DNA from 4 places in the Pseudoalteromonas sp. 23_GOM-1509m genome. Region 1 is predicted to be linked to each of the others. Evidence: predicted binding sites of a transcription regulator. Region 1 holds the regulator's gene; each other region holds the start of a gene.

Region 1 (8,237 bases):
CCGAGTTTGAAATCCCATTGCCAAAGCGCAACAACACCGGCAATTAGGATAGACCAAACCATACCGTTAATCGCACCGATAGCGAGTTCTTTTAATAATAAAAAACGTTGGTTAGTTTGGTTGATATGGCCCACCGCGATACCGCGAATAACCAAAGTTAAGGTTTGGCTGCCTGCAACCCCACCCATTGACGGGACAATGCCATTGAGCACAGCAAGAATTGGTAATATAGCTAAGGTGTTTTCAAAAAAGCTCGCCACAATTGCAGCTAGCAATGCAGTTAGTAAGTTTACACCCAGCCAAATTGAGCGCTTTTTAGAGCTTTTCAACACAGGTGCAAAGGTATCTTCTTCATCATCTAAACCCGCTAAACCCAGTAAACTGTGCTCAGCGTCTTCACGAATAACATCAACGATATCATCAATGGTGATCCGCCCAAGCAAGTGTGCGTTGTCATCAACAACCGGTGCCGATATCCAATTATGACGCTCAAACAATTGTGCAACTTCGCTCTCATCCATTGAAATAGGAATAGACTCACAGTCTTCATCCATTAAATCATGAACAATTTTTTCAGGGGGGTTGGTTAATAAAGTACTCAGCGATAGGGCGCCTAAAAAGCAGTTATTTTCATCAACCACATATAAGTCATCTGTACCCTCAGGTAATTCGCCGCGTAAGCGAATATAACGCAGTACCACATCTAGAGTCACATCGGGGCGAATAGTAACGGTATCTATATTCATCAATGCGCCAGCAGAGCGCTCTTGATACGATAAAGCCTGCGTTGCACGTTCTCTATCTTGAATATCCATAGCGCTAACAACGTCTTTATAAACAGTGTCAGGTAGGCTACGTAGTACTTCCCCTAAGTCATCATGACCCATGTCTTCGGTTGCAGCAGCAATGTGCTCGGGTGCCATTTGCGCAATAATGCCCAAACGTACATCTTCAGAAAGCTCTTCAAGCACATCACCTTGTACATCAGGATCAACAAGCTGCCAGAGCATACGGCGAATTTTATGCGGGGATGATTCTAAAAGAAGTGCGGTATCACAAGGCGCCGTTTTTGCCAGCATGCGTCTAACTTGAACAAATTGACCACTATTTAGTGACTTAGTCACCTGTTTTAGTTGTTGTAGTGGAATATCTTGTTCTAAAGCTTCAGGCATTGGCGTCCTTAATTAAATTGTATTACATGCTGGAAGGGTATAAATGCTATTCAATTTTAGTTTATCTTACTTTATGTGAGCAAACTACCTCAACCACTATTAACCTAAGCTTAGGATGATGAGTTAATAATGAACTTTTTTATTCTTGCTCATTAAATCGTTGGTCGATGAGCTCACCTATTGCGCTAAGTGCAGGCTCAGCGTCGGGGCCTTCGCATACCACCTTAACTTCTTTGCCTTGGCTGCTTTCGAGTAACATAAGTGCCAGCACGCTATCGCCAGCGGCTTGTTTGTCATCTTGAAATAAAGTGATTGTGGCATCAAATTGCACAGAAAGCTGAGCTAATACTGTCGCCGCTCTAGCGTGTAATCCTAATTTGTTTTTTATTAAAAATGTATTTTCTAAGCGCATTGCATGTTCTCACTCGGTATTATTCTTGTTCTCGGTGGCGAATTTTTACATTAGGATGGCTCATTGCAAAGCTTTCGCCAATGGTTTGCGCTAAATAAACAGAGCGGTGTTGCCCACCGGTACAGCCAATTGCAATGGTTAAGTAGCTGCGGTTATTTCGTTCTAAATGCGGCAGCCATGTTTGCACAAATGTTTGAATTTGCCATGTAAATTTTTGCACTATACTGTGACTTGCTAGGTAGTCTTTTACTGGTTGGTCCAGCCCTGTAAGTGGCTTAAGTTCAGGCTCCCAATGCGGGTTTGGTAAAAATCGGGCATCGAATACGTAATCTGCTTCTTTAGGGATGCCGTGTTTAAAACCAAATGACTCAAAGGTAATGATCAGTTGTTTATCTTTTTTTCCGAGTATTTTTTCACGAATAGACTCAGCAAGCTGATGCACACTTAAATCCGTGGTATCAATCATATAATCAGCACGGTTAATCAATACATCAAGTAGTTGTTTTTCTTTTTTTATGGCTAAATCAAGCGGCAAAGAATCAATAGATAAAGGGTGGAGACGTCGCGTTTCTGAAAAACGTTTTATTAATGTTTGATCGTCACTGTCTAAATAAAATACCGTTGGTTTAGTAAAACCAGGTAAATATTCAATGATTTCATTAAACTGCTGTTGCTCTTTAGGTAGGTTACGTACATCAACACTCACGGCAATTTTATTATAACTGTCGGAAACACTGCGCACTAATGATGGTAATAAATTAAGAGGAATATTGTCTACACAATAATAACCTAAGTCTTCCACAACGCGTAACGCCACAGATTTACCTGAGCCTGAACGACCGCTTATAATTATTAATTCCATTTATCACCTTTCTTTATTACTACGATTGACTGACGATAACCTGATACAGTTCGCTATCCGATTTGGCGGCGCGTAACTGTTTACAAAATTCTTTATCATTGAGCTTATCAGCAATCGTGGCTAGCGTCTTCAAATGCTGCTGATTATCGCCATCGGGAACAATTAACGCGACAAAAATGTCAACCGGCCGGTTATCAATCGCATCAAAATTAATAGCTGTTTCGCTCACTAAAATCAAAGCAAGGGGCTCTTGAGCTCCACTCATGCGACCATGTGGAATAGCAATGCCTCGGCCAATGCCTGTACTTCCAAGCTTTTCTCTTGCAGTTAATGCATTAAGAATATCTTGTTGTGTTAAATAGGGCAGCTTATTGTGAGCCAATTCACTGATAAATTCTAAAATTCTTTTTTTACTATTAAAAAGGACCGCAGCTTTACTGCAGTCCTGACAGATAAGTGAGCTTAGTTTCATAGTGTTAGTGTCGAGCAAGTTTCTCTTTGTGTTTAATTACTTGACGATCTAGCTTGTCAATGAGCGAGTCTATAGCGGCATACATATCTTGATGCTCAGTAGAGGCAAAAATCTCAGCGCCACTAACATGAACGGTTGCTTCAGCTTTTTGGTTTAGTTTTTCTACATCGAGAATAACGTGCACATTCGTTATGTGATCAGTGTGCCTCTGTAACTTCGAAAATTTACTATTTACGTAGTCTCTAAGCGAGTCGGTAATATCTACATGGCGACCAGTTAAATTCAGTTGCATAAACATTTTCCTCTTTGTTGTACGCCTTAAATCAAACTTTTACGTTGATTAGACGGGGGAATAGCTAGAGATTCGCGATATTTTGCAATGGTTCTCCTCGCTACTTTAATTCCTTGCTCTGCCAATATATCTGCAATTTTACTATCACTCAATGGTTTAGCTGAGTTTTCTGCAGCGATTAATTTTTTAATTAATGCACGTATTGCTGTTGATGAACATTCGCCACCATTTTCAGTACTTACATGGCTTGAAAAGAAATATTTAAGCTCAAAAATGCCACGTGGTGTATGCATGTATTTTTGCGTAGTAACACGCGATATAGTCGACTCATGCATTTCCACCATTTCAGCCACATCGTTAAGCACCATAGGCTTCATAGCCTCAGGACCGTGTTCAAAAAAGGCCTGTTGCTGCTGCACAATACAGTTGGTTACTTTAAGTAGCGTGTCATTCCTACTTTCTAAGCTTTTTATAAACCATTTAGCCTCTTGTAAGTGCGAGCGAATAAACTGGCTATCACCACTTGATTTAACCGTACGCGACATAGCTGCATATTGGCTATTTACTCTGATCTTAGGCATGCTATCTGGGTTTAATTCAACTACCCAACGACCTTTAACTTTCTTAACCGACACATCAGGAATAACGTATTCAGACTCTTCTCTAACAATAGTGTCTGCCGGTTTTGGGCTGAGCGTATGAATCAACGTCATGATTTCTTTAAGCTCATCTTCTTTAAGCTTTGTTTTTTTCATTAACGTGCGATAGTCACGTGCAGCAAGTAAATCAATATGATCGGTTAAGATCATTTTTGTTTCGTTTAAAAAAGGTGTGTCTTTATCAAATTGATTTAGCTGAATACACAAGCACTCTTGTAAACTACGCGCGGCTATTCCCACTGGATCAAATAGTTGAATACGCTTTAGTACCGCTTCTATTTCGTCAAGTTCAACTTCATCTTCGCCGTCGTTTTCTTGGTTAAAGCTTTCTAATATTTCTTCACAGCTAAGGGTTAGAATCCCTGAATCGTCCACAGCTTCTACAATTGCAATAGCTATCGCTTCATCGGTAGGACTAAACGGCGTCAGTTGAAGTTGCCACATTAAATACTCATGCAGCGTTTCAGTCGAAGAGCCTTGATAAATAGATTCATCTTCTGGCATTGGGCCCGATGAAGAGGCAGGCGCAGCGCTCATATATTCATCCCAAGTAACATCCATAGCCATATCATCGCTAATGGTGTCTTTGGTCATTGCTTCGCCGCTATCTTGCTCATACTCGCTAGGTTTATCGTCAGCTGAGGCACTTAGCGTTAAGTCATCGTTATCGGCTTTTTGTTCGTTTTTACCTGCAGTGTCTTCGCTGTAATCGTGTTCTTCAACTTCAAGCAAGGGGTTGCTATCGAGCGCTTCTTGAATTTCTTGCTGGAGATCCAATGTACTGAGTTGCAATAAGCGAATTGCTTGTTGCAACTGTGGAGTCATTGTAAGTTGCTGGCCCATGCGCAGCTGTAATGATTGCCTCATGTATCTCTAACAATCCTTTTAAATTAGTATAATTAATCTTAGCAGATGCTTAGTGTAATAACACACATATTAGAGCTTGAACTGCTCGCCTAAATAAACATCGCGTACTGTTTTATCGTTTAATACATATTCTGGAGTGCCTGATGCAATTAACTCCCCATGAGAAACTATGTAGGCTTTTTCACAAACATCAAGAGTTTCGCGTACGTTGTGATCTGTGATAAGTACGCCAATTCCTCGGTTTTTAAGATGCTCTATAATCTTTTTAATATCTAATACTGAGATAGGATCAACCCCCGCAAAGGGTTCGTCTAAAAGGATAAATTTAGGGTTTGCTGCTAACGCGCGAGCAATTTCAACGCGGCGACGTTCACCACCTGATAAAGCCATACCTTGACTATCGCGGATATGCTGAATGCTAAATTCATCAAGTAAATTATTTAAGGTATCTTCGCGTTGTTGTTTATTTAATTCTTTACGTGTTTCTAAGATAGCCATTAAGTTTTGATAAACAGTCAGCTTTCTAAAAATAGACGACTCTTGCGGTAAATAACCAATCCCTAAACGCGCTCGGCTGTGCATCGGTAATAAAGTAATATCTTTATCATCAATTGATATTTTGCCTTTATCGCTAGGCACAAGGCCTACAATCATATAAAAAGTGGTGGTTTTACCTGCACCATTAGGGCCAAGTAACCCCACAATACTGCCAGCTTCAACCTCTAGGCCAACGTTTTTTACAACTTCACGACCTTTGTAGCTTTTAGCTAATAGCTCTGCTTTTAATGTGCTCATGGTTGGCCTTTATCATCTTCTTTTTTATTTTCAACAGGGACTAAAATAGTGTGTACACGGTCTGTTGAGTTTTCGTCTTTTTCTGCGCTAATTAACTGCTGCTCGATATCGTAAGTGATACTTTTAGCTGTTATTTTTTGACCTGCTTGAGCAATGCTTGCATCGCCGATTAAGGTTAAAAAACGCAGCGACACATCGTAACGCACTTCATTAGCACTGGCGCTCATTATAGTGCCATCAGCTTGTGTTTCTTCAAAATATGCAGGGCTGCCTGTGGCAATTAATAACTGTTTGTTATCGCCTAGATCATCGCGTTTATGCACTTCTAAACGGTCAGCTGTGATACGGCGATTACCATGAATAATTTCAACATTTTTCTCAAAAATGCCTACGTTTTCTTTTAATTGACCTTCTTGCTTATCTGCACTAATTGAAATTTGATTAGCAGCGGGGGCTTCAGCAGGTTCAGCGCCATTACTGTTAAAAGCAATTAATAGTGAGGGAACAATTAAAATTTTAAATAGGTTATTGGTCATAATATAGGGTTCGCGTATGGTTAATAAGTTTAATCACCTCGGTTTTTAAATCGGCCTCAAGGCCTTTACCTGTGATTTTTAAATTAGGTCCTGTAATAACGACAGGCTGCTGTGATTGCATGGTTAATAGTTTTATATCAACATTGATGGTCTGGGCGGTGATCGTATCGATCATGGCGTTATCTACTAAGTTTTGAGCGGTTACATTACCCTCTAACACCAGTTGACGGTCGTCGTAGAGGGTGGCTTCATCGGCGTTAATACGCCATGTTTGCTGCTCGTTGTATAAAGTGAATATAGGCTTTTCAAAAAAGGTAAAACCGAGTTGTTGATACAACTCCATTTTTACCGCAGTTACCTTATGGCTCACTTTACCTTGTTCATTATAAGCCGTTTGTTTTAGCTCAATAGCGGTATAATCAGGCTTAGCAATAACTTGTGTTTCTTCGCTTGCAGTAATATCAACCTTAGTAAAATAAGGATACCAGAGCCAAACCATACAGCTTATGAATAAAACGCTCAGTATAATGCGCGCTACATTCATGAACTCGTTCCTTGGCTAGTTAGTGGCTTGTTATTTTCGAGCATAAGTAAGTCTGTCAGCTCTCTTACCGCACCAAAACCGCCGGGCAGTTGGGTTACATAATGTGATAAACGTTTAATAAGTGGATGAGCATCGTTTACGGCAACCGCAAAACCGACTTGCTCCATTACTGGCATGTCTGGGCTATCATCACCTATATAAGCAATTTGCTCATCGCTAAGCGCTAATTTTTGTTTTAATTCTTGATAGGCTATGAGTTTGTCTTCTTGGCCTTGATATATATGTTGTACGGTTAAACTGCTCATACGTTGCTGCACTATATGAGAATGGCGCCCGGTGATCACGGCGACTTCAAAACCGCTGTTAATCAGGGCTTTGATACCAAATCCGTCTTTGGTGTTAAATGCTTTGAGTTCTTCACCTTGGTTTCCAAGGTAAATACGGCCATCAGAAAATACACCATCAATATCACAAATTAATAGCTTTACTTTTTTTGCGCGCGCCTTTGCATCATCACTTAGCGGTTGATAGAGATCTTCAAATTGCATTTATAGCACTCCCGCTTTAAGTAAGTCTTGCATATTTAGTGCGCCAATCGGTTGATTATGCTCATTAATTACAATTAAACCATTAATACGTTTTTGTTCCATAATATTTAACGCTTCAGCCGCGAGCATCTCTTGGGTGGCTGTAGTACACGACTTGGTCATCACAACATTAATTTCAGTGCTATGAATGTCAATACGTTGCTCTAAAATACGGCGTAAATCGCCATCGGTAAACAGGCCTGATAATTGCTGGTCACTATCAACAATAGCGGTCATGCCGAGTCCTTTGGCCGACATTTCAATTAAGGCATCTTTAATCGTTTGCGTCTCGTTAATGATAGGCGTATCAGCACCACTGTGCATAACATCTTTAAGAGTTAAGAGTAATCGCTTGCCTAAGCTACCACCAGGGTGCGATAGTGCAAAATCATCAGCAGTAAAGCCGCGTGCTTCTAATAATGCCACCGCCATGGCATCACCCATAGCGAGTGTGGCAGTGGTACTTGCAGTAGGTGCTAAGCCCAATGAGCAGGCTTCTTGTTCAACTTTAATACACACATGCACATTTGCCAATGTTGCCATGGTTGAGCCTTGGTTGCCTGTCATGGCAATCATTTTGGCACCAATGCGCTTTAATACTGGAATAATATTAAGTACTTCGCTGGTTTCACCAGAGTTTGAAATGAGGATAACCACATCATTTGCTGTGATCATTCCTAAATCACCATGGCTTGCTTCACCCGGGTGAACAAAAAATGCGGGGCTGCCGGTACTGGCAAGAGTGGCGGCTATTTTGTTACCAATATGGCCTGATTTACCCATGCCAATAACAATAATACGACCTGAGCAGTCATACATTAATTGACAGGCTTGGTTAAAGCTTTCATTAACGTATTGTGTAATATCGCTGAGTGCTTGGCGTTCAATCTCTAGAACACGTAACCCTTGTTGAATAAAGTTTAGCGTTGCCATGGGCTATCCTACTTGACTAAAAATATAACCTTGGTAAATCATAAATGCGACGATGAGCAAGCCACCTTCTATTCTATTGATACGTCTTTGACCTCTAAAGTTCAAT
Region 2 (8,237 bases), on a different contig from region 1:
TTTTGCACTTTTATGTAAAAAGTGTAGCGCTAAGCGTTCTATGTCTTCGGGGCGCTCGCGTAGAGCCGGCAAGCGTAAGCGAACCACGTTTAAACGATGAAATAAGTCATCTCTAAACTTACCTTGTTTTACCAGCTCTTCTAAATTTTGGTGAGTGGCAGCAATGATGCGCACATCCACTTTTATACTTTGATGGCCGCCAACGCGGTAAAACTCGCCATCGGCTAATACGCGTAACAAGCGGGTTTGTACATCAAGTGGCATATCACCTATTTCATCCAAAAATAAGGTACCGCCATTGGCTTGTTCAAAGCGCCCTTTACGCACGCTATCGGCCCCCGTAAAAGCGCCTTTTTCATGGCCAAATAATTCAGACTCAACTAACTCTTTAGGAATAGCGGCCATATTAAGAGCAATAAATTGGTTTTCTTTACGCGGGCTGTGATTGTGCAAGGCGCTGGCAACCAACTCTTTACCGGTACCTGATTCACCATTGATGAGTACGCTCATACTGGATGCTGAGAGTTTGCCTATAGCACGAAACACTTCCTGCATAGCAGGGGCTTCGCCAATAATATGAGCGCTTTTGGGTGGCGCGCTTTTTCGTTTGGTTTTTTTGGTCGAATTAGCACGATAGGCGCTTTCAACTAGCGCAACGGCTTCATTTAAATCAAACGGTTTAGCTAAGTACTCAAACGCACCTTTTTGAAAAGCATTAACCGCTGAGTCTAAATCAGAGTGTGCGGTCATAATAATAACGGGTAGGCCAGGGGTTTGCTCAGCTATCAGCTCAAGTAACGCCATCCCGTCCATCCCCGGCATTCTTACATCTGAAATTAACACACTGGGTTGACTAAATTTTAGTGCATTAAGAACGTTTTGCGCATCTGCAAAGCTTTCTACTTCAAACCCTGCGCGAGTCAGTGCTTTTTCTAGTACAAAGCGAATTGAGGCATCATCATCTACAAGCCAAGCTGTTTTCATGCAAACTCCAAAGTATTAATCTGTAAATGGCAGATAAATATTAAATTCAGTATGTCCTGGCCAACTATCGCATTCGATATAGCCATCATGTTGATCAATCAAGGTTTGCGCTATAGATAATCCAAGTCCCGAGCCACCTTCTTTATTAGTGGTCATAGGGTAAAATAAGGTGTCGCGTAAATTAGCATCAATACCTGGGCCGTTATCCATTACTTGAATAAGCAATGCCTTTTTAGGGGCTTTTCCCGGACGACGATGCTGATAATTAATCCGTGTTTTTATTTTTATTTCGCCACCATCCACCAATGCCTGTTGCGCATTACGCACAATATTAAGCACCACTTGTTGAACTTTGCTCTGATCAATATAGACATCAGGAATACTCGGGTCGTAGTCTTTAACTAACCGAATATCGCGGTTGTTATCTAACGTACTGAGTTTAACAACCGACTCTAATGTTTGATGTATATTGCCATACGATTTTTGCGGTAGTTGGTTAGGCCCAAGGAGTCTATCAACTAATTCACGCAACCGATCGGCTTGTTCAATTATCAGTTCTGCACATTGATCTCTTTCTTGTTGATCACCCTCGTACTGCAATAATTGCGCCGCCCCGCGAATTCCACCCAGCGGGTTTTTAATTTCATGAGCTAAACCGCGAATTAAGTTACGTGCAGCTTGGTATTGATGCATTTGATTTGAGACTTGGTCATGTTTTATTTCGTCATCGGTTTGTCGACATTCAAATAAAATATAATAGGTGTCGTTATGTTTTATTCGCCGAGTACTCACCGCTAATTTTGCATGGCGAGAATCGATAAACACCACGTCAGCCCTGTGCTGGTGGCAGTCTACACCATCAACTAACGAGTACTGTGCAATGCGTTTTAAGTCGATAGAATGGTAGTTAAATAAATCGTCGAATGCTTGTCCTAGCAAACGTTTTTCGCCTAAGCCAAGTAATTCACTGGCACTGGTGTTAGCGTAAATAAGCTGAAAGCTTTCATCAAGTAACATCAGGGCGGTGGTTTGGTTTTGCCAAATTATATTCAGTAGCTCTGGGCTAAAATGTGTTTTATTAATCATCATTGCACCATTTTAGTGCGCCTGGGAAGGTAGGCAAGGTTTTTAGAAAATATACGCTAAACACGCGTACTTAATTGTAATTATCGACCTATGTTAAGGCCTTTACGGTGCATAAAAAATACACTGTCAGGACTGGTTGCAATTACCTGATTTTGTTTATTATAAAGTTTAACTTGCAGTGTGTGTTGGCCTCGCTCCACATCTCTTAACGCCAGTGTAGTGGTGTCACTAGGTTCACCAATGGCAACGCCATTTAAAAATAAACCAATGGTAAATCCAGCTTCAAATCGAGGGGCAACACGGGTAGAGACATACACAGAGCCGGTGTTTTCTCTTATAGTTTGGTTTGGTTCAGGCGATGAAATACTAATACTAAACTTTACTGCTGTTTTAGTAGGAGCAGTATCAAGAATATCGGTGTTTGTAGCGGGCATGCTGAGATGTTGGCTCGTGAGTTTAACCTCTTTAGCGCCAGGCTGAGGAGTATCTGAAAAAACCAGCACCCCATTTTTGTCTTTCCATGCGTAAATTTTTTTATCGCTCGCATGGCTATTAAGGCTTAACATTAAAGCTATTAATAGCAACAAAATCTTACCTACCATCCAGCTATCCTGCATTGTTTAAACTAACTTCACTTTAGTGTAGAACCGTTAAATTTACCATAAAAAAAGCCCGCAAAGCGGGCTTAAAACACACATTATTTATCGGTTAATAAATTAACAGCTGTAGTACATTTCAAACTCAACTGGGTGAGTTGTCATGTTAAGTTTTTCAACTTCTTTTGACTTAAGTGCGATGTAAGCATCGATTAGGTCATTGGTGAATACACCACCTTGGTTTAAAAATTCACGGTCTGAATCAAGCGCAGCTAATGCTTCATCTAATGATGAGGCTACTGTTGGAATTTCTGCCGCTTCTTCAGCTGGTAAGTCGTATAAGTCCTTGTCCATAGCATCGCCAGGGTGGATCTTGTTTTTAATTCCGTCAAGGCCAGCCATAAGCATTGCAGAGAAAGCAAGGTATGGGTTAGCTGTTGGATCTGGGAAGCGTACTTCGATACGACGACCTTTTGCAGATGGAACCACTGGAATACGGATTGATGCCGAACGGTTACGAGCCGAGTATGCAAGCATTACCGGTGCTTCAAAACCAGGTACTAAACGTTTGTACGAGTTAGTTGAGGCGTTAGCAAAAGCGTTGATCGCTTTAGCATGTTTGATAATACCGCCAATGTAGTAAAGTGCATCTTCAGAAAGGCCGCCGTATTTATCACCTGCGAATAAGTTTACGCCATCTTTTGCTAAAGACTGGTGACAGTGCATACCAGAACCGTTATCACCAACAACCGGCTTAGGCATAAACGTTGCCGTTTTACCGTAAAGGTGAGCCATGTTGTGGATAACATATTTCATTTCTTGGATTTCATCGGCTTTTAACACCATAGTGTTAAAGCGCGTTGCAATTTCGTTTTGACCGGCAGTCGCCACTTCGTGGTGATGCGCTTCAACAACTTGACCCATTTCTTCTAAAACTAGGCACGTTGCAGAACGCCAATCTTGGAAATCATCAACAGGTGCAACTGGGAAGTAACCGCCTTTAACACCTGGGCGATGGCCTGTATTGCCATCTGCATATTCTTTATCTGAGTTCCAAGCTGCTTGCTTAGAATCAATTTTGTACATTGAACCAGACATGTCAGATTTGTATTTAACGTCGTCAAATACGAAAAACTCTGGTTCTGGGCCAAATAAAACAGTGTCAGCAATACCCGTAGAGCGCATGTACTCTTCAGCGCGCTTGGCAACTGAGCGAGGGTCGCGTTCGTAACCTTGTAATGTAGAAGGTTCAACCACGTCACAACGAACGATTAGGGTTGTTTCTTCTGTGAAAGGGTCAAGTTTAATTGAATCTGCATCTGGTAGTAACACCATGTCTGATTCGTTGATGCCTTTCCAGCCAGCAATTGAAGAACCGTCAAACATCTTTCCATCTTCAAAAAAGTCTTCATCAACTTGATGATGAGGAATAGAAACATGTTGCTCTTTACCTTTTGTGTCAGTAAAGCGTAAATCAATGAACTTAACGTCATTTTCTTTAATAAAATCTAAAACCGATTGTGACATGTGTCCTCCAACTATTGGGTTTTATTATTGCTGCTTAGATACGTTGAATACTTATAAGCTGATTTTGTGCCACTATTATAATCATTTGTTTTTTATGTAAAAAAATATAAATAAAATAAAGGTGATATAGATTAAGCACCATCTTAGTGCGTAATTTTTCCAAAATGGTGCAATATTTACAAAGCAATAATTGCTTGTAAATTAATCACCTTAGACTAGCACAAAGAAAATGCAAAATACGCAGTAAAGTTGCTTTAAATTAACCCAAAACCATCTTTTTATATAAATATCTAAAAATTAATTATCATAATTAATTATTTTAAAACAATGGGTTAATTATTTTATTGAGAAAGTTTGAAATTTTATTTTGGATAAACTTTCATCCATTCCATTTATAGGGGATAATATGCGCCCTTTTAAATCCTATGCTGGGACATCTCGTGAAAGCGCAGGTGAGAACGTATAGCCCCTGCAGGATCAATGAGATTCAATTTCTCTGAGTGAATATATGAGCATCGAAAAGTTAAGAAATATAGCAATTATCGCCCACGTTGACCACGGTAAAACAACACTGGTTGATAAACTACTTGAGCAATCAGGTACATTAGAAACACGCGGCGGTAATGAAGAGCGCGTGATGGATTCAAACGACATTGAAAAAGAACGTGGTATTACCATTTTAGCGAAAAACACCGCTATCTCTTGGAATGATTACCATATCAATATCGTAGATACTCCTGGACACGCCGACTTCGGTGGTGAAGTTGAACGCGTACTTTCGATGGCTGACTCAGTATTACTACTTGTTGATGCTCAGGAAGGTCCAATGCCACAAACGCGTTTCGTAACGCAAAAGGCATTCGCGCAAGGCTTAAAGCCAATCGTTGTTATCAATAAAATTGATAAGCCAGGTGCTCGCCCTGATTGGGTTATGGATCAAATCTTTGATTTATTCGACAACCTAGGCGCAACTGATGAACAGTTAGACTTTAAAGTAATCTACGCATCAGCAATCAATGGTTGGGCTACATTAGATTTAGACGAAGCATCTGATAACATGGAACCTATGTTCAAGATGATCGTTGACGAAGTATCACCACCGGATGCAGATCCTGAAGGTGACTTCCAAATGCAGATCTCACAGCTTGATTACAACTCTTATAAAGGTGTAATTGGCATTGGTCGTATCAAACGCGGTTCAGTTGTACCTAACCAACAAGTTACGGTTATTAGCGCTGACGGGTCTAAACGTAACGGTAAAATTGGTTCAGTACAAAGCTACTTAGGTCTTGAGCGTATTGACACTGACAAAGCTTACGCTGGTAACATCGTAACGGTAACGGGTCTTGGCGAGCTTAAGATTTCAGATACGCTTTGTTGTCCTAACAACGTTGAAGCATTACCTCCACTAAGTGTTGATGAGCCAACAGTAACGATGACGTTCTCTGTAAACAACTCACCTTTCTGTGGTAAAGAAGGTAAGTTTGTAACATCACGTAATATCCGTGAGCGTTTAGACAAAGAATTAGTACACAACGTTGCACTTCGCGTTGCAGACACTGATAACCCAGATAGCTTCCGTGTATCGGGTCGTGGTGAATTACACTTAGGTATCTTAATCGAGAACATGCGTCGTGAAGGTTACGAGTTAGCTGTATCTCGTCCAGAAGTTATCTTACGTACTGTTGATGGTGTGTTAGAAGAACCGTATGAAACACTAACAATTGACTGTCAAGAAGAGCACCAGGGTTCTATCATGGAACAAATTGGTCTTCGTAAAGGTGAGCTTACTGATATGGCCCCAGATGGTAAAGGCCGTATGCGTTTGGACTTTATGATCCCAAGCCGTGGTTTAATCGGTTTCCAAACTGAGTTCATGACGTTAACATCGGGTTCTGGTTTACTTTACCATACGTTCGATCACTACGGTCCGCACAAAGGTGGCGAGCTAGGTGTTCGTAAGAACGGTGTAATGATTGCAAATGCAACAGGTAAAGCACTAACTAACGCATTATTTAACTTACAAGAGCGCGGCCGTTTATTCATCGGTCACGGTGTTGAAGTATACGAAGGTATGGTTATCGGTATTCATAGCCGTGATAACGACCTTACAGTTAATGCGCTTAAAGGTAAGCAACTTACTAACGTTCGTGCATCTGGTACCGATGAAGCACAAACACTAACACCAGCTCTTAACTATTCACTTGAGCAAGCGCTTGAGTTTATTGCTGATGATGAGTTAGTAGAAGTTACACCTGAGAACATTCGTATTCGTAAACGTCATTTAACTGAAAATGAGCGTAAACGTGCGGGTCGTGCGCCAAAGTCATAATCTATTAATTTAGAATCATGATTTTAAAAGCCGCTGTATTGCAAAATACAGCGGCTTTTTTGTGGATAATAGTTAGCCAGAGAAAAGCGTAAGTCCACAGGTTAAAGCATCGCAGTTGGTTCGATACTGTTAAACAGTTTTTAATATTGAACCTAAAAGAGGTATTAAGTTATTATCAAAGCTATATTTACTATGTGCGTGTGAGCTAGTGTGAATACCGAAAATGAAATTATGGCAAAACTAGAGATAGAACATATTGCTGAACTGCAAAAATATAAAGATGAATTTGAAACGTTAGGAAAAAATGATTGGGGCTTGAAAGATCTCATATCAATTTTTTTACCCTTTATTTTGTTATCAATTGCTAATAGCTTCTATGATATTGAAACTGAAATATTTCAAATAATATGTTTTATTTTCCTTGCTTCAGCTGTGGTGCAGGGAATGATTAGGGAGCAGACCAAAAAAACAAATCGCAGAATTGATTTGCTTCTTAAAATTATTAATCATGAGCAAAAGGGTGGCTGAAATTAGCTTTATTAGGGCGCTGCGCTCTTTATATAAGGAAAAACGTGCTTGAGAATTAAATAATCTATATTGCAAAGTCTCTGTTTTTGTTAATAGGGTATTTTTGTTGGGTTTCGCTTAGCTCAACCCAACCTTCGTTATCAATTATTTAGTTAGTGATTACTTACTTTTCGGTAGCAAAGTGATTTTCCCAAATACATCTGCGTCTATAAATCCTCGGTTTCTGTCACCGTTCACTGGCTGTACTTCGTGTGAGCCCATAAAGTGTTCACGTACTTCGCTACCATCGTTATCGCAGTAGGCGAGCATAAAACCAATAACGTGTTTTTCAGTTAATTTAAGCGGTGTATTTTTTGCGCCTTGTTGATAATCATTCGGGTAGAGTTTTATCGCCACTTCCCATGTGATGTTATAGGGCGCAGTGATATTACGCTTCCAGTTACTAACTAAATGGTCGGTATATAAATGCGCTTTTTTATCCGGCCCATAATCGGCTGCTTGGTTATCAAGGCCAATGTGATAAGCAAACGCGGTATGATTAAACTGATGATTACCACCCGATGCGTCACTATCTATAAACACTTCTAAGGCATCATCATCCCAGTATTTATCAGTTGGATTTGGGTGAGTATCAATCAGCACATCGTCACTAATATCTGCTTGTAAATACAAGTAGTTTTCATCCCATAGAAGACGGTAGCGGCCTTTAAAATCGGCCTCTGATGAGGGAAGTGCGCCATCCATTAGGTGCGGCATAGGATGCCATGTGGCGCTATCCCATGTACTTTCAGAGACACCATCAATAATAATAGCTGTTGATGTATGACTAACTTCAATAGCCATAAGTGGTTGGGTGAAAAGTAAACTAAAAGCGAGTAGTGTTTTTTTCATTAATAAGCTCATCAATTAAAGATGATTTAGCTTGGCTTAAATAGCAATTAAAAACAATCTCATAGTTGTATTTATTATATTAACTTATTGCCCCAGTTATGCTTGTTTTTAATGCCAGCATTAATAAATGCGCGCTTTCACCCGACATTTTAAAAGGGTTAAAGTCAATGTTACCCGAGTATTTTAGATTAAGTAACTCGGTTAGCTGTGATTGCGGCACATAGCCCATTGACCATGTTTCAAACTCTCTTTCGGGAATTTGGATATAGTTGAGCATAATTACATTGTGGTGG
Region 3 (8,237 bases), on a different contig from region 1:
ACAATAATAACCAGTGCACCTAATACTAAGCGCATCATTTTCATAAACCAATCTTGTTCCCATAAAGGCAACTCGAAATCAAGCGCTGAGTCTTCACGAACAAATGGTACGGTCACTACTTCAAGTGCATCGCCACGTTGCATATCAAAGCCTACGCCACCTTGTAACAAGCGACGAATATTTGACAGGGCTTCAACCGAGCGTGGCGTCATAGTTGTTTCACCATTTTCACCCACCGTAGGCAGGTAATCAACCGCAACAGAGACGCTTATTCTGCGGATCACTCCAGTTTGCTGACGCTTATGTGAAATAGTGGTATCGAGTTCATAGTTACGAGTGGCTTCTTTGTGAGTTCTACTCGGTGAGGTTGCAGTGCCTGCACCGCCCGCCATCGCATCTTCAGGAATAGTTGAGTTAACTGGTGGCTGATTAGTAAGCGCGCCTGGAATACCAACCGCTAGGCCACCAATATTATTTTCTTCAAAGGTCGTTTCACTTCTTACCGCAGGTAAATCTGGGTTGTAACGTTTTTGTGTTTCTTCTACCGCACTAAAGTCCATACTTAAATCTACTTGTGCGGTGTAATTACCTAATCCAACCACGGGGATCAAAATACTGTCGATTTTTTCTAGGTATTCTTGCTCACGTTTACGTTCTATATCGTATTCTTTACGCGAGCGTGCAGCTAAAGAGGTTTGCGAGCCTGAATTTAATAAACGACCATTTTGATCGGTCACAGTAACGCGCGAAGGCTCAAGCCCTTGTACCGCTGAAGCTATCATATCAACAACCGAGTCAACTTCTTCGCCATCTAAAGAGCGACCGCGTTTAAGAGTAAGTACAACAGTTGCAGAGGGTTTTTTCTCTCTACGGGCAAACACATTTTCTTTGGGAATCGCTAACAATACTTTGGCGCGAGTAACATTATTTAGCTCTTCTATAGTACGGGCAAGTTGTTGCTCACGGCCATGTTTAAGGCGCTCACGCTCTAAACGTTGGCTTACCCCAAACCCCATGTCTTGCATAATAATGTCGCTACCTGATGTAGGCCCTTGATCTAAACCTTCACGGGTCATCAATAACTTGATATTTTGATATTCAGTTTCATCCACCGAGACCACATTGCCATCAAGTTGGTAGTCAATTTTTTGTGCATCTAAAAAGTCGAGTGTTTCTATTAACTCTTCAGTTTGCATTTTACCTAAAGGGCGCATATCTGGCTGACGAGCCCAAATAATAACGAAAATAGCAATGGCTAAACAAATAGCTAATGCAACAATCAGGGTAATTTGACGTAAAACATCAACACCGCCAAGGGCACTGAAATAGCCTGATTTTTGCTCTTGTTGATCTTCGTTTTCACTTTGCTCCATCATGCCATCAGCAAGTGCCAGATCTGTAGATTGATTAGATTGCGCCACAATAATTCTCCACTACCTAGTTAAACAGGCATGTTCATAATTTCTTTATAAGACTCAACAAGCTTATTACGAACCTGTACCGTAGCTTCAAATGCCACAGAAGACTTTTGCGAAGCAATCATAGCCTCGGCAAGTGATACGCTTCTGTCGCCATTCTCTACCGCTTTTACTTTTTGCCCTGTGTCTTGCTGAAGTTCATGCACTGTATTAAGGGCATTACTCAACATGTCACCAAACTGTGCTGTAGAGGTTGATTGCACTTGCGTTGGCAAGTTATTAACTTGATTACTACGTGTGGCCTCCGCAGCCATTGATTGCATTTCTTGAAATAAAGCACTGTTTTGAATTTTCATAATTGTCTCTGATAATGCAGTAAACTCTTAAAGAGAATAAAGCACAAAACATGCCAAAAATTAAAACCAATTAAAACAACGCTTTAAGTAAAATAATTAAGCAGTCAGAGTTTTGACAGCCCTAAATTCAAGTGATTGAACTTAGGGCTTATGGGGGTTATGCTGGGAGGGAAATACCTAAATCACGCATTTGTGCTAATTTGTAGCGTAAAGTACGCGGGCTAATACCTAATGTTTCGGCGACCTCTTTACGTTTTCCTTGGCAGCGTGCCAAGGTTTCTAAAATAATACGATGTTCTTTATCTTTAAGCTCATCTTTGTAACTACCAGTATCGACGGCTAACAAATCATTTTTTTGCTCATCTGCAGGCGCTGCTTTTTCATCATAATAAGCGTTACTGAGACTACTTTTTACAGGCTCAATGTCAGCTTTAGTTTCTGCCACAAAATGCGTTGGGGCTAGATTTTCGATAAAAATAGCATGCTCATCAATACTATTTCCACTGCGTAAAATTAATGCTCGCTGGATAACGTTATCTAGTTCGCGTACGTTACCGGGCCAGCTATGGCTAAGCAGTTTTTGCTCTGCACTGCTATCTAAATACGCCATTGGCTCTTTGCTTTTACTTAAGTGACGTTCAATCAAATGCTTAGCCAACACAATAATGTCCCCTGGGCGCTCACACAGTGGTCGCCATAGCAGTGGGAAAACATTGAGTCGATAGTATAAATCTTCGCGGAACTGGTTTTCAGCAACCGCTTCTTTTAACTCTCGGTTACTTGTGGCAAGCACACGTACATCCAGTGCAATGGTTTTACGACCACCTAAACGCTCAACTTCACGCTCTTGTAGTACACGTAACAGCTTGGCTTGCAGGCCTAAATCCATTTCGGTGATTTCATCAAGTAAAATAGTACCCCCCTGCGCTTGTTCAAACTTACCAGGACAAGCCTGTATCGCACCGGTAAACGCACCTTTTTCATAACCAAATAAAGTGGCTTCGAGCATATTTTCTGGAATAGCAGCGCAATTAATCGCTACAAACGGTTCATTACAGCGTTTTGATTTGTCATGAATATAACGCGCCAGTACTTCTTTACCAGAGCCACTTGGCCCAAGCACCATCACACTGGCATCTGATCGAGCAACTTTATTAGCAAGTTCGAGTAATTGAATACTACTAGGGTCGGCGACAATGGGCCCGTCTGTTTCTTTTTCTTTTTCTGGTAAGTAACGACTCACCATATTCAATAGCACTTCTGGTGCAAATGGCTTAGCCATATAATCAATCGCGCCTAAACGCATAGCCTCTACAGCATCATCAATAGTGGCATAGGCCGTCATCATTAGTACGGGTAAATCAGGGTAATTTAATTTAATACTACGTAATAAATCCAAGCCGCTCATTGCGCCCATTTGTACATCACTGACCACCAATGAAAATACTTCTTTTTTTAGTAGCACCATGGCTTGCTCGGCACTATTGGCGGCCATACAGGCTATACCTGACATTTCAAGCGTATCAATTAATGCTTCACGAAGTCCGGCGTCATCTTCTACAACTAAAATAGTGTTACTCATTGTGACTCCCCTAATTTAGATGTGACACTAATAGGTAGCAACATACTAAAAATTGCTCCCCCTTGTGGGTTGTTGTCTGCTTCAACACGTCCCTGATGTGCACTGGCCACTGAACTTACAACGGCAAGTCCTAAACCAGTACCTTGGCTTTTAGTGGTATAAAAGGGTTCAAATATTTTTTCAGTTTGTGCTAAATCAAGCCCAGGGCCATTATCACTAACACTAATGCGGACATAATCAGGGTCTTGTATATCACGCAAAGCACTAAGATGTACTTGTGCACCACTGCCAATGACTTGAATACTATTATGAATTAGGTTTTGAATTGCGCTTGCCAATGCTGTTTTGTTACCCATAATTTCAATATCAGGCTCAGGTAAGCTCACATTTAATTCGCTATCATTGAGCGCTACCATAGCATCGGCACCGGCTTTAACTTCACTTAGTAGCTGTTGCATCGACACTTGCTCAACAACTTGTTGATCACCACTTTTAGCAAATAACAGCATGTCGTTTACTTGGGTTTCTAAATCTTTTAAACGTGACATTAATTTAGTATGAAAACTGCCGCGAGACGCTTCGGGTAAGCGTTTTGAGCCTAAATTTGCGGCATACAACATAGCCGCTGATAACGGTGTGCGTACTTGATGAGCTAAAGACGCCACCATTTTACCTAAGGCACTTAAACGCTGCATATGCGCGACTCGCTTTTGTAAGCGTCGGGTTTCGGTTAAATCGGTCATTAGTATAAGTTGCCCAGGCTCAGGCGCGAGTGCAGTAATATCGAGCTTTATTAAGCGTCCATCTTTTAACGACACTTCATGACCATCATCTTGATGAGGACGAAATGAGCGCTGAATAACGCTAAACCACTTCTCTCCTTCTAATGGCTCGCCGAGCATATCGATAGCTATTTGGTTTGCCTTAGCGATCATTCCTTTACCATCGAGTACAATCACGCCCGCAGGCATGGTATCAACCAGATGAGAGAGCCAACTTGCTTGTTGACGCAAATCACTCAACTCACCAACATACTCCTCTTGCAGTAAACATGGGTTATACTGATTAGCAGAAATAAACTGGGGTTTTAGCACACTTGCAAGGGCCATAATCAACTCTCTAAAATAATGTAGATACACTGGCTAATGCACAATATGTACCAAAATTATTTCATAATAATATCAACAATTTAAATAGTTAAAATACGTGCCGTAAAAATGACGCGCTAAGGAATAAGCATGAAAGAAGAAGCTCAGTATCGCTGTCCATGGTTAGATACTTCAAAACCAGACTACGTGGATTATCATGACCATGAATGGGGCGTACCTGTGTATGACGATCACCTACTTTTTGAGTTTTTAACGTTAGAATCGGCACAAGCAGGGTTAAGTTGGTACACCATATTAAAAAAGCGCGCTAATTATAAAAACGCCTTTGCAAACTTTGATGTAAATAAAGTAGCGGCCTTTACTGAGCAGGACCTAGAAACATTAATGCAAAATGAGGGAATTGTTCGCAACCGCTTAAAAATAGCCGCAACAATTAATAATGCAAAGTGCTTCATTGCTATTCAAAAAGAGTTTGGCAGCTTTAGTGATTACCAGTGGCGGTTTGTTGGTAATAAACCTCAGGTAAACGATTTAGAGACGCTTGCGGATTACCCCGCAGTTACTGAGGCATCAACATTATTTGCAAAAGATTTAAAAAAGCGTGGCTTTAAATTTTTAGGCCCAACCACAGTATATGCCTACATGCAGGCGTGCGGTATGGTTAACGATCATAGTAATAATTGCTTTAGAAAAGAAGAAGTTAAAAAGCTAGGCTAGGTGGGGGTTACGGGTTACGAGACGCGGGGTAAACCCGCTGACAAGTATAGCGCCGAGTTTGAATTAAACGCGGTGTTTATTTTTTCTAACCTAACACCTAGCGCCTAGTACCTAGCACATGCACTTAGCTCTCAATCTCTAGAAAGGTTATATTTTTTCATTTTTTCGACCAGTGTGGTTCGTCTTACACCAAGTACTTCAGCAGCACGGGCGACAACGTAATCAAAGCGCTCTAATGCCTGTGTGATTAAGTTAATTTCAAGCTCAGCTAAGTACTCTTTAAGCTCAATACCTTCATCGGGCAATAAACCAGGTGCGGCCTGAGCAAAGTCATCTTCTAGATCTATTTCATCTTCGCTAAATCCGCCACTAAAAATATCATTAAAGGCATCACGCTCCATCAGCTCTTCTGGGTACTGTGGCTCATAGGCTTCAACTTCAATGTAGCGGTATTTATTGGGTAAATCAGGAACATCCACCACCTTATCTGGAAACATAATAACCATTCGTTCAACAAGGTTCGCCAGCTCACGAATATTACCCGGCCAAGCATGTTCTTTTAAACTATCAATAGCACGCTCTGTAAACTTAGCCGTAGTACCGCTTTGTTCATTTACACGGCGCATAAGCTCTTTAAGTAGTAATGGTATGTCTTCTGCGCGTTGAGCAAGAGATGGGCTCTCAATAGGAAAAACATTTAAGCGATAGTATAAATCTTCTCTAAATGAGCCTTTTTCTATCATGTTTTCAAGATCACGGTGGGTTGCAGCAATCACACGGACATCAGCTTGGATCGCTTTGGTACCACCAACGCGCTCATAACTACGCTCTTGGAGCACTCGCAGTAATTTAACCTGCATTTGTAATGGCATATCCCCTATTTCATCTAAAAATAGCGTGCCACCTTGCGCTAACTCAAAACGGCCTTTTCGTGCTGAAATAGCCCCAGTAAACGCGCCTTTTTCATGACCAAATAGTTCACTTTCTAATAGCTCAGCAGGAATAGCCCCACAGTTGACCGGTACAAAAGGGCCTTTATTACGTTTAGAAAGCAAATGTACGTTACGGGCGACCACTTCTTTACCTGTGCCCGACTCACCCAAAATAAGTACATTGGCATCGGTTTTTGCAACCTGCGTAATTAAAAAGCGTAAATCTTTTACCGCTTTGGTTTCACCAACAAGACCATCAAAGGTGCTTTTCTCTTTATTATTTTTATGTTCATGCGGCAACATGCGCTGATATTGCTGACAGTCGTGTAACAGCTGTGTGGTTATTTCATGAGTAAATGGCTCACATATCAACCCCACAACATTAGCCAAACTCAACAAAGGTTTAAGCGTTTCACCAATGAGTAAAAAAGGAAATGTTGGGTATCGTTTAATTAAACTTTCGTGATCTAAAGACTGCAAAGCACCTAACACCACAATACATTCTTTGTTTTGATAGTGGCTGCATGCCTGTTCAAAGTCAGCTTCTGTTTGCAACTGTACAGCCTCACCAATAAAAGTAAGCGATGCGTATAATCCAATAGAGCGATTGTTATTATTATCTAAAATTAAGATCATCTTTAGCGAGCCATTTATTTCACTAATTTGTTTTATTAATCAAATTGTAAGCCAGTTGGGTTTGGATGCAAGCAATAGCGGCGATTTTTTGACATTAACGCCAAAAAACAGACACCCGCCCCGCAAAGCTAATACTTTATAACTAATAACTCTTTAACTATTTATAACGGCATACCGACTTAGGATGAATTATCTAACACGTTTTGCCACTGATGATGATGCGACTCTACACAGAAGAAACTCATAAAAAGTGCTATTATTACTTAAAGGTGTGACTGTTTTTGCCGATAAGTAATAGTCAAACTTATGTTGGAACTAAACTTGCTTAAGGTTCTACACAGTAATTAAAATTTGAGGAATTACCCATGGCTCATGCATCAATCAATAAATACCGTCAAATAACAGTTAGCAGCGTTAAAGAGATGACTCCCTACGACCAAGTTAAACTCGTGTTTGTAAATATTGTTGGCAAGCTCTCTGCTGCAAAAGGATTTATTGAACGTAAAGAGTTAGAAAAAAAAGGCAACGCAATCTCTGATTGTATTGTGCTACTTGGTGCGTTGCAGCAAGTGTTAAATTTTGAAGACAATAATGAAGTATCAACTAACTTAGACTCTTTGTACGATTACTGTCAGCGTTGCTTATTAACTGCAAACCTTGAAAACAACATTGATAAAATTGATGAAGTAATTACCTTAATTAAAGAGATTAAGTCAGGCTGGGAAGCAATTCCATTCGAACAAAGAGAACCACAACTGTAATGACTTTAAAGCAGGTTACGAGCTCACAAATTACTGATAGTAAGACCAGAGACTACTGCAATGAGCTGGTTAGTTTGATTACTGACTCTCAGGATTGGGATATTGAGCAAGCACTGAATATTCATAGCCGGTTAGACAGTTACATGAATGAATCTTTAAAGCATGACGACGGTTTTTATTCTGAATCTGAGCTTGAGTTTTTAATCGCATTTGTGGCACAGCTTTCAACACTATTTGATAGCGAAAAACAAAAGTTAGCGATAGAAATTATAAAGAAACAAAAAAGCAAAGGCGCGGTGAATAAGTATAAATCTAATATTTAAACATATTATTTACTTTAGGCCCCCCCTATTTTATTCCCCTTTACAGAGTGATTAAGCAGATTTTTCACTCTGTATTTTTATTTCCTCAAACCTCACTATAAAACAACACAGTTAGTTACTAACAATCGAACAAACATAAAAAAACCTGACTCATAAGCCAGGCTTTATTTGCTAAACAAGGTTAATTGTTTAGCTAGACTTTTTAACCACACCAGGTAGGTTAGCTAATTGCTGTTGCAAGTAACTCCCTGTCGAGTTTAGGTTAGCAACGAGCAAATCCATTGCGTTGTACTGGCTATATAATCGCTCTTCATATTTAGCCATACGGGTATTAAACTTTTCTACGTCAGTTTCTAGTTTAGAAATTTGTGATTCGCGACCTTCTATACGAGAGCTAATAATA
Region 4 (8,237 bases), on a different contig from region 1:
AATACTCGTGTTTACATCCGCTTGTGACGCTTTTGATAGGTCACCGCCTGAGTATAAACCTTGGCACAAACTGCCCCAACTCTGAATTTGAATGTCATGCTCACGACAATACTCAACACACCCTGGGGTAAAGTTAATATCTTTACCATCGGCATTACCTACATAAATGCCCTCATCAACCCACTGATGTTTTTGTAAACTGGCCTCTATTTGATTTGCCACAATTGGCATATCTAAAGCGCGCTGCAAAAACCTTATTTGATGTTGAGACATATTAGAAACTGCAAAATGACGCACTTTGCCACTTTCTTTTAAACAGCTAAATATTTGCGCAACTTCCTCCACCTCCATTAATGGATCGGGGCGATGTAACATAAGCACATCTAAGTAGTCGGTATTTAATCGTTTAAGTGAGCCCTCAACAGAACGCTCAATCCAATCAGCAGAAAAATCATAACGCTGCGGGTTTTTCTCATCAGCAAAGCGAATACCACACTTAGACTGAATATACATTTGTTCTCTAAGCTCAGGACGCTCAGCCAACGCTTTACCAAAAACGTGCTCAGCTTTGCCTAAGGTATAAATATCAGCGTGATCAAAAAAGTTAATCCCGCTTTCAAATGCTGCGTCTATGCATGAATGAGCTTGCTTTAAGTGCCCACTGTTGATGGCGTCTTTATTCCAAGCACCTCCTAAACCCATACAACCAAATACAAGCTTACTAACCTTGGGTAAATATTTTGCCAGCGGAGTGTGTAACATTTGACAGCCCTTTTAAAAAAATGAAGAGTGATTACTTTAAACAAAAAACCCTATACAAGAAACCGCTTAATCTAAAACATTAAATTTTAGGCAAAAAAAAGCGCAGTAAACTGCGCTAATGGTTGGATTAAATATTACTAGCCAACAAGTGCTAATAAAATACCTGCAGCAACAGCACTTCCCAGTACGCCAGCTACATTAGGCCCCATGGCATGCATCAGTAAAAAGTTGTGCGGGTTATTTTCAAGACCGACTTTATTAACTACACGAGCCGCCATAGGAACAGCCGATACACCCGCTGCACCAATTAATGGATTAATTGGGGTTTTTGATATTTTATTTAAGCCTTTTGCCATAAATACACCTGAGGCCGTACCAATAGCAAACGCCATTGCGCCCAGCACTAAAATACCAATGGTTTCCACTGTTAAGAACTGCTCGGCAGCAAGCTTAGAGCCTACCGCTAGTCCTAGAAATATGGTGGTTATATTAATAATTTCGTTTTGAGCACTGTTACTTAGCCTATCGACCACACCCGACTCACGCATTAAGTTACCCAAACAAAACATACCAACCAGTGGAATGGCGGCTGGTAAAAAGAGCGCAGTTAAAGTAAGTACCATCAGCGGAAAAATAATTTTTTCCTTTTTTGATACTTTACGCAGTTCTGGCATTTGAATTTTACGTTCTTCAGGCGTTGTAAACGCACGCATGATAGGCGGCTGAATAATAGGAACCAACGCCATGTATGAGTACGCTGCTACGGCTATAGCGCCTAATAAATCAGGCGCCAGCTTTGACGCTAGAAAGATAGCGGTTGGCCCATCAGCGCCACCAATAATGGCAATTGCTGACGCATCTTGTAAACTAAACTCAAACCCTGGAATAAAGTTAAGTAAAATAGCCCCAAATAAGGTAGCAAAAATACCAAACTGCGCCGCAGCACCTAATAACAACATACGCGGGTTGGCAATTAAGGCACTAAAGTCAGTGAGCGCGCCCACTCCCATAAATATTAATAACGGAAAAATTCCGGTATCAATACCTACATAGTAAACATAATAAAGTAAGCCACCAGGGTCAGATAAACCTGCCACAGGAATATTAGTTAAAATAGCCCCAAAACCAATGGGCAGCAATAGTAGCGGCTCAAAGTTTTTAACTATAGCTAAAAATAATAACAAACAACCAACGGCAATCATGATCAGCCCAGGAAATGTAAAGTTAGCAATGCCTGTGGCATGCCAGAGGTTTAAAATACCATCCATCCTCTAATTACTCCTTAAGCTAATGCAATCATTGCATCGCCGGTTGACACTGAATCACCTTCAGAGACAAGCACGTCTGCAATTGTACCGGTATGCATGGCGCGTACTTCGGTTTCCATTTTCATGGCTTCCATAATAATCACCACATCACCTTCATTTACTACCTGACCTGGCTTTACTTTAATTTTAAAGATATTACCGGCAAGTGGCGCATTAAGAGTTTCACCTGAGGCAACTGATGCCGACTGTGGAATATGCTCAGAGTCTTTTAGCGTCACCTCTTTAAGCTCACCGCCTTGAGCAACTACGACATCGTATACTTTGCCATCTACTTTAACGCTGTATTGCTCAGCCTTAACGCCTTTATTGTTTGCCGCTGATTTTTCAGGTGCTTTATTGGAGCTATCATCAGCGCTAGGAACAGGTTCAAATGCGTCAGGGTTATTGCGGTTTTTAATAAACTTCAAACCAATTTGTGGGAATAAGGCATACGTGAGCACATCATCAATTTGCTCATCAGCAAGCGTTAAGCCTTGCTCTTGCGCAAGTTTACTTAATTCAGCCTCAAGCGTTTCAAGTTCAGGTTTGATCACATCTGCAGGGCGACAGGTAATTGCTTCGCTGCCATCAAGTACACGCTCTTGTAACTCTTTATTCATAGGAGCTGGTGTTGAACCATACTCACCTTTTAATACGCCAGCGGTTTCTTTGGTGATGGTTTTATAGCGCTCGCCAGTAAGTACATTAAGTACTGCCTGAGTACCAACAATTTGCGAGGTCGGTGTAACTAATGGAATAAAGCCCAAATCCTCACGCACCCGTGGAATTTCAAGTAATACTTCGTTTAGTTTATCAGCAGCGCCTTGCTCTTTAAGCTGATTTTCCATGTTAGTTAACATACCACCTGGCACTTGGGCTAATAAAATTCGGCCATCAACACCTTTTAAACTGCCTTCAAACGCAGCGTACTTTTTACGTACGTCTCTAAAGTAAGCTGCAATTTCTTCAAGGTGGTTTAAATCAAGCCCAGTATCACGCTCAGTACCTTCCACGATTGCAGCAATTGTTTCAGTTGCTGAATGACCATAAGTCATACTCATAGACGATACAGCCGTATCGAGCATATCAATACCGGCATCAATCGCTTTTTGATACGTTGCGGTACTTAAACCCGTTGTTGCATGACATTGCATGGCAATAGGAATTGAAACCGTTTCTTTTAAGCCTTTAATCAGTTTTTCTGCATCGTAAGGCTTAAGCAATCCCGCCATATCTTTAATACAAATTGAATGACAACCTAATTCTTCAAGCTGCTTAGCAAGTGTTAGCCACATATCCAATGTGTGTACTGGGCTTACCGTGTAAGAAATCGTACCTTGGGCATGCGCACCTACTTTAACCGCCGCTTTTATGGCAGTTTCTAAGTTACGTACATCATTCATGGCATCAAAAATACGAAATACGTCTACGCCATTTTTGTGTGCGCGCTCAACAAACTTTTCAACAACGTCATCAGCATAATGGCGATACCCCAATAAGTTTTGACCGCGAAGTAACATTTGCTGGGGTGTATTTGGCATCGCCTTTTTAAGCGCACGAATACGTTCCCACGGATCTTCGCCTAAATAACGAATACATGAGTCAAAGGTAGCCCCACCCCAAGACTCTATAGACCAATAACCTGCGTCATCAATTTTTTTTGCAATAGGTAACATGTCGTCTAATCGCATGCGGGTAGCTAAAAGCGACTGATGTGCGTCTCGAAGTACGAGTTCTGTTATTTTTAATTTAGCCATTGGTATGCTCCTCTAATTATTATTTGTTTTGTACTGAGCAATGGCAGCACTAATTGCAGCGATGTGCTCATTTGGCACACCTTGAGATTTAAAAGATGGTGTTCTCTGTGATACTTCAAGTTCTGGCTGAGAAAATTTGCTAGCCAGCTTAGACATAACTGTCACTGCACCAATCAATAAAGAAAGAAATACAAACACACCCACCATACCGGTTAGCATTAAATTGCCTGCAGTTGTGAGCAAAGCCCCTATATCCATAATTCTCCCCTGTTCAAAACTGAATACATAAAAAGTCAGTTTATTTAAATAAATATTCACCAATAGTAACAAAAACTATTCTTTTGTCTACATATTGTAAATTGGTAAAACCAATTAATCTAAAAGTAACATATCACCAATAAGGTTAACACCACCTAAAATAGCTTATTTAACCTATATATATAGATGGTAAAAATGTTCGTTATAAACAAAGAATATATAAAAACCCTAATATTCTGTAAAAACACATAAAAATATACCTAATGAGCTAATCCACTAAAAACCGCCAAAGAAAATGTTAATTGGTCTTACCAAAATAACGACTGTAAAAACTATTTATTATCTCATCAGACACCACTGTGAATAAGTTACAGATAAAACCGTAAAAATTACCAACCTAATATAAAGCCAAACTCAAAAAAACAAATCAAACTATTGATTTAAAACAAAATAAAATACTGGCACATTACTCGCTTATATAAAAACAACACTTTAACACTTAGATAAATCAAGGAGATGACAATGTTACGCTGGACAATTACATTTTTGGTGATCGCACTAATCGCAGCCGTTTTAGGATTTGGTGGTATTGCAGGAGCCGCAGCAGGAATTGCTAAGATCATATTTTTTATCTTTTTAGTTTTACTGGTTATTTCACTTGTCTCTGGCGCTTTACGTGGTAAAAGCCCCAGGTAGATAAGAAACAACGAACTTTTTTAAATTTATATACAAGGAATTACATTATGAAATCATCAACACTTAAAGCAGCAGCTATTGGCCTATTCGCAAGTGCATTTATTATGGGTTGTGAAGACAATCATGCAGAAGAAGCCGGTGAACGCATCGACGAAGCCGTGACAGATGTTCAAAATAAAGTAGAAGATGCCTGTGAAGAAGTAAAAGAAGGTGTCAACGCTGAAGAAACAAATTGCTAATTCAGCCCCTTTTTAAAAAGCGACCATTTGGTCGCTTTTTTTTGTGTTTAGTATTAGTCGCCAAGTTGCTACCCATTAATTATAAACTCTGAACTATTAATTCTTTTTAAGCTGCGCATTTGCCACATAGCTTGCTAAAATGATAAAAAATAGCTTTTAAGTATAGATGCATGGTATTTACGACAACCTATAAACTCGATAAACCTTACTTTTATGAATGCTTCGACCAATCGCTGCCTTATAGTAAACGCGCGCAACCTAAATATTTTTTATTAGCACTGCTTGTTGTATTGGGATTATTTGGTATTTATGGTTTAGGAGATCATTACCTAGGTACATTTTTGCTGATGCTAGCCCTACTCGAATGCATCGCCTTTTACTATCGCCGCCCATGGTGGGTTACCAGGCAAATGCTAAGCAGAGCGTCTGGTTCTGAAGTCACTCTCACCTTCGACGAAGACGGAATAAAATCAACCAATCATTACAAAAATTACCAGTTAGCTTGGCACGACATTAACGAAATTATTACTACAGATTGTGGACTATTGTTAAAAAGTAAAAGCGGTATGCAATACATTTCTAAGGCAATACTCGACGAAGAAACGATTGATTTTATAAACAAAAAAGCCACTCAATGAGTGGCTTTTACAAATGTCATAGTTATATTAACTAGCACCTTTTATACTATGTTGATTAAGCATTGCCCGGATTAGGGTTAGACTTTTCAGCTTGTATGCGCATGTAAATTTCTTCACGATGAACTGATACGTCTTTAGGTGCGTTAACACCGATACGAACTTGATTTCCTTTAACACCTAGAACAGTAACGGTTACTTCGTCACCAATCATAAGGGTCTCGCCTACTCTACGAGTTAGTATTAGCATTCTCTTGCTCCCATGTTCCAATAAAATTATAAGATTCCGCACAAACATTTTAATTAAAATTAGACTAAAAAGTAAGTAAAAACTCTCAATCTATTCATTTTCTGTTAAAAATGTCTTATGTAATGCACGAACAGCCAGCTCTAGGTATTTTTCATCTATTAAAACTGAAATTTTGATCTCTGAGGTGGCAACAAACATCACATCAATGTTTTCTTGTGCTAGCGAATCAAAAAATAAACTCGCTACCCCGGAATGAGATTTCATCCCCATACCCACCGCTGACACTTTCGCCACATTGGTCAATCCGTCAATTGCCTGTGCGTCAAATTGCTGTTGCTCAGCCGTTAACAAATCAAGTGCGTTTAAGTAATCATTTAAATGCACAGTAAAAGCATAGTCGACTTTTTCAACTTTATGATTAATTTGATTAATCATATCTATTTCGATGCCATTATCAGCAAAAAGTTTCAAAACTTTTGCAAGATGTTTGGTGCCTTGCGGCATTCCATGCACCTTAATTAAGCACTCATCTCGATTAAATGCAATACCCGATACGACATTGCTTGTCACGTCGCTCTCCTCAAAACTAATTAACGTGCCTTCATCGGGTTTAAAGCTAGATAACACCCGCAGAGGAACATTGTGTTTACCAGCAGATTCTACAGAGCGAATATGTAACACTTTAGCGCCTAAACTTGCCAGCTCAAGCATTTCAGCAAAGGTGACATGACTTAAACGTCGTGCGTTAGGTTCCACACGCGGGTCTGTAGTATATACGCCATCAACATCGGTATAGATCTGACACTCATCGGCTTTTATTGCACCAGCAATTTCAACCGCTGAGGTATCGGTGCCACCACGGCCAAGCGTGGTCACGTTGCCCTCAATATCGCGCCCCTGAAAGCCGGCAATAATAGCAATACGGTTATGTTCAAGTTCATGTTTTAAACGCGTTGCCGCAACTTCTTCTACACGGGCTTTACCGAACATGTTATCGGTTAATATATTCACTTGATCGGCTAGTAAGCTTACCGCTGAATGGCCGCGTTTAATAATGGCCATCGCTAATAAAGCAATAGAGACTTGTTCACCGGTACTGAGTAATACATCGAGTTCACGACTACTCGGGCGAGAGTCGATTTGTTTGGCAAGATTAATTAAGCGATTGGTTTCTCCCGACATTGCCGAAAGCACCACCACCACTTGGTGGCCTTGTTGCTTGGTTTTAACAACAAGGTCGGCGACCGCTTCAATACGCTCTATTGAGCCTACCGAAGTGCCGCCAAATTTTTGAACTATAAGTGCCACTTAAGCTTAAGTACGCTCAGTTAACCAAGCTGTTACGCTATCAAGTGCTGCAGTTAAATTTTGTGGCTCAGAACCACCCGCTTGCGCCATATCTGGACGACCGCCGCCTTTACCACCGACTTGGCCTGCCATGTGATTAACTAACTCACCCGCTTTTACTTTGCCAGTTAAGTCTTTAGTTACACCCGCAATTAGGCTTACTTTGTCGCCGCTGGCAACACCCAATGCAATAACACCTGAGCCAATTTTATTTTTAAGGTCGTCAACCATACCGCGAAGCGCTTTTGATTCTGTGCCCTCAACGTTGGCCACTAACAATTTAACCCCGTTAATTTCAACCACTGAATCAAGTAACGATGCACCTGCCGCACTGGCTAGTTTATCGTTAAGCTGGGCAACTTGTTTTTCAAGCCCTTTCGACTTTTCAAGTAAGGCAGTTACTTTTTCAAGCACTGACGCATTGTCACCTTTTACAAGCGCTGCAACATCAGCTAATTGTTGCTCTTGCTCGCTTACATAAGCAATTGCCTCTGCACCTGTTACCGCTTCAATTCGACGAACACCAGCAGCAATACCGCTTTCAGATACAATTTTGAATAAACCAATGTCACCCGCACGCTCTACGTGTGTACCACCACAAAGCTCGATTGAGTAATCACCAATAGTCACAACGCGTACTTCGTCATCGTACTTTTCGCCAAACAGTGCCATTGCACCTTTGGCTTTAGCATCATCAATTGCCATTAGCTCAGTGTTAAGAGCAAAGTTACGACGAATTTCGTCATTCACTACGCGTTCAATTTCGCGCAGTTCTTGTTTGGTCACCGCTTCAAAATGTGAGAAGTCAAAACGCAGACGATCTGGCTGCACAAGTGAGCCTTTTTGCGATACGTGCTCACCTAAAAGCTGACGCAGTGCTTCATGCAAAATATGCGTAGCGGTGTGGTTTTTCTTAATACTGTCACGGCGCGCATCGTCAATAGTCGCATCCACTTTATCGTTAACGCCAATACGCCCTTGAACTG

The links. Region 1 encodes sigma-54, which starts transcription at its own class of promoters, with help from an activator protein. Its sites were predicted from a motif close to GTTGGCACGNNNNTNGNNT; they were not measured.
Region 2: the regulator sigma-54 is predicted to act here: its motif matches at 4,249-4,267, upstream of glnA (glutamate--ammonia ligase).
Region 3: the regulator sigma-54 is predicted to act here: its motif matches at 1,814-1,832, upstream of fliE (flagellar hook-basal body complex protein FliE).
Region 4: the regulator sigma-54 is predicted to act here: its motif matches at 4,542-4,560, upstream of N523_RS19275 (DUF1328 domain-containing protein).

Annotation. Positions count from the first base shown of each region.
Region 1 covers NZ_JADO01000011.1:160,892-169,128, forward strand. Annotated here, with positions in the region: gene mgtE (magnesium transporter) at 1-1,172, opposite strand, end outside; gene N523_RS0105415 (HPr family phosphocarrier protein) at 1,312-1,584, opposite strand; gene rapZ (RNase adapter RapZ) at 1,604-2,446, opposite strand; gene ptsN (PTS IIA-like nitrogen regulatory protein PtsN) at 2,466-2,918, opposite strand; gene hpf (ribosome hibernation promoting factor) at 2,923-3,210, opposite strand; gene N523_RS0105435 (RNA polymerase factor sigma-54) at 3,237-4,736, opposite strand; gene lptB (LPS export ABC transporter ATP-binding protein) at 4,806-5,531, opposite strand; gene lptA (lipopolysaccharide transport periplasmic protein LptA) at 5,528-6,067, opposite strand; gene lptC (LPS export ABC transporter periplasmic protein LptC) at 6,057-6,611, opposite strand; gene kdsC (3-deoxy-manno-octulosonate-8-phosphatase KdsC) at 6,608-7,159, opposite strand; gene N523_RS0105460 (KpsF/GutQ family sugar-phosphate isomerase) at 7,160-8,131, opposite strand; gene N523_RS0105465 (calcium/sodium antiporter) at 8,135-8,237, opposite strand, start outside.
Region 2 covers NZ_JADO01000017.1:51,794-60,030, forward strand. Annotated here, with positions in the region: gene ntrC (nitrogen regulation protein NR(I)) at 1-984, opposite strand, end outside; gene glnL (nitrogen regulation protein NR(II)) at 1,000-2,070, opposite strand; gene N523_RS0108035 (DUF4124 domain-containing protein) at 2,151-2,672, opposite strand; gene glnA (glutamate--ammonia ligase) at 2,787-4,193, opposite strand; gene typA (translational GTPase TypA) at 4,702-6,525, shown strand; gene N523_RS0108050 (hypothetical protein) at 6,736-7,053, shown strand; gene N523_RS0108055 (CBM9 family sugar-binding protein) at 7,213-7,944, opposite strand; gene N523_RS0108060 (BLUF domain-containing protein) at 8,024-8,237, opposite strand, start outside.
Region 3 covers NZ_KI912433.1:307,425-315,661, forward strand. Annotated here, with positions in the region: gene fliF (flagellar basal-body MS-ring/collar protein FliF) at 1-1,421, opposite strand, end outside; gene fliE (flagellar hook-basal body complex protein FliE) at 1,442-1,774, opposite strand; gene N523_RS0114820 (sigma-54-dependent transcriptional regulator) at 1,932-3,356, opposite strand; gene N523_RS0114825 (sensor histidine kinase) at 3,353-4,465, opposite strand; gene N523_RS0114830 (DNA-3-methyladenine glycosylase I) at 4,595-5,182, shown strand; gene N523_RS0114840 (sigma-54 dependent transcriptional regulator) at 5,314-6,750, opposite strand; gene fliS (flagellar export chaperone FliS) at 7,116-7,511, shown strand; gene N523_RS0114855 (hypothetical protein) at 7,511-7,834, shown strand; gene fliD (flagellar filament capping protein FliD) at 8,024-8,237, opposite strand, start outside.
Region 4 covers NZ_JADO01000010.1:102,312-110,548, forward strand. Annotated here, with positions in the region: gene N523_RS0103990 (aldo/keto reductase) at 1-762, opposite strand, end outside; gene N523_RS0103995 (sodium ion-translocating decarboxylase subunit beta) at 900-2,030, opposite strand; gene oadA (sodium-extruding oxaloacetate decarboxylase subunit alpha) at 2,045-3,826, opposite strand; gene N523_RS0104005 (OadG family protein) at 3,839-4,084, opposite strand; gene N523_RS19275 (DUF1328 domain-containing protein) at 4,607-4,780, shown strand; gene N523_RS0104015 (hypothetical protein) at 4,828-5,019, shown strand; gene N523_RS0104020 (YcxB family protein) at 5,190-5,657, shown strand; gene csrA (carbon storage regulator CsrA) at 5,713-5,904, opposite strand; gene N523_RS0104030 (aspartate kinase) at 5,995-7,212, opposite strand; gene alaS (alanine--tRNA ligase) at 7,219-8,237, opposite strand, start outside.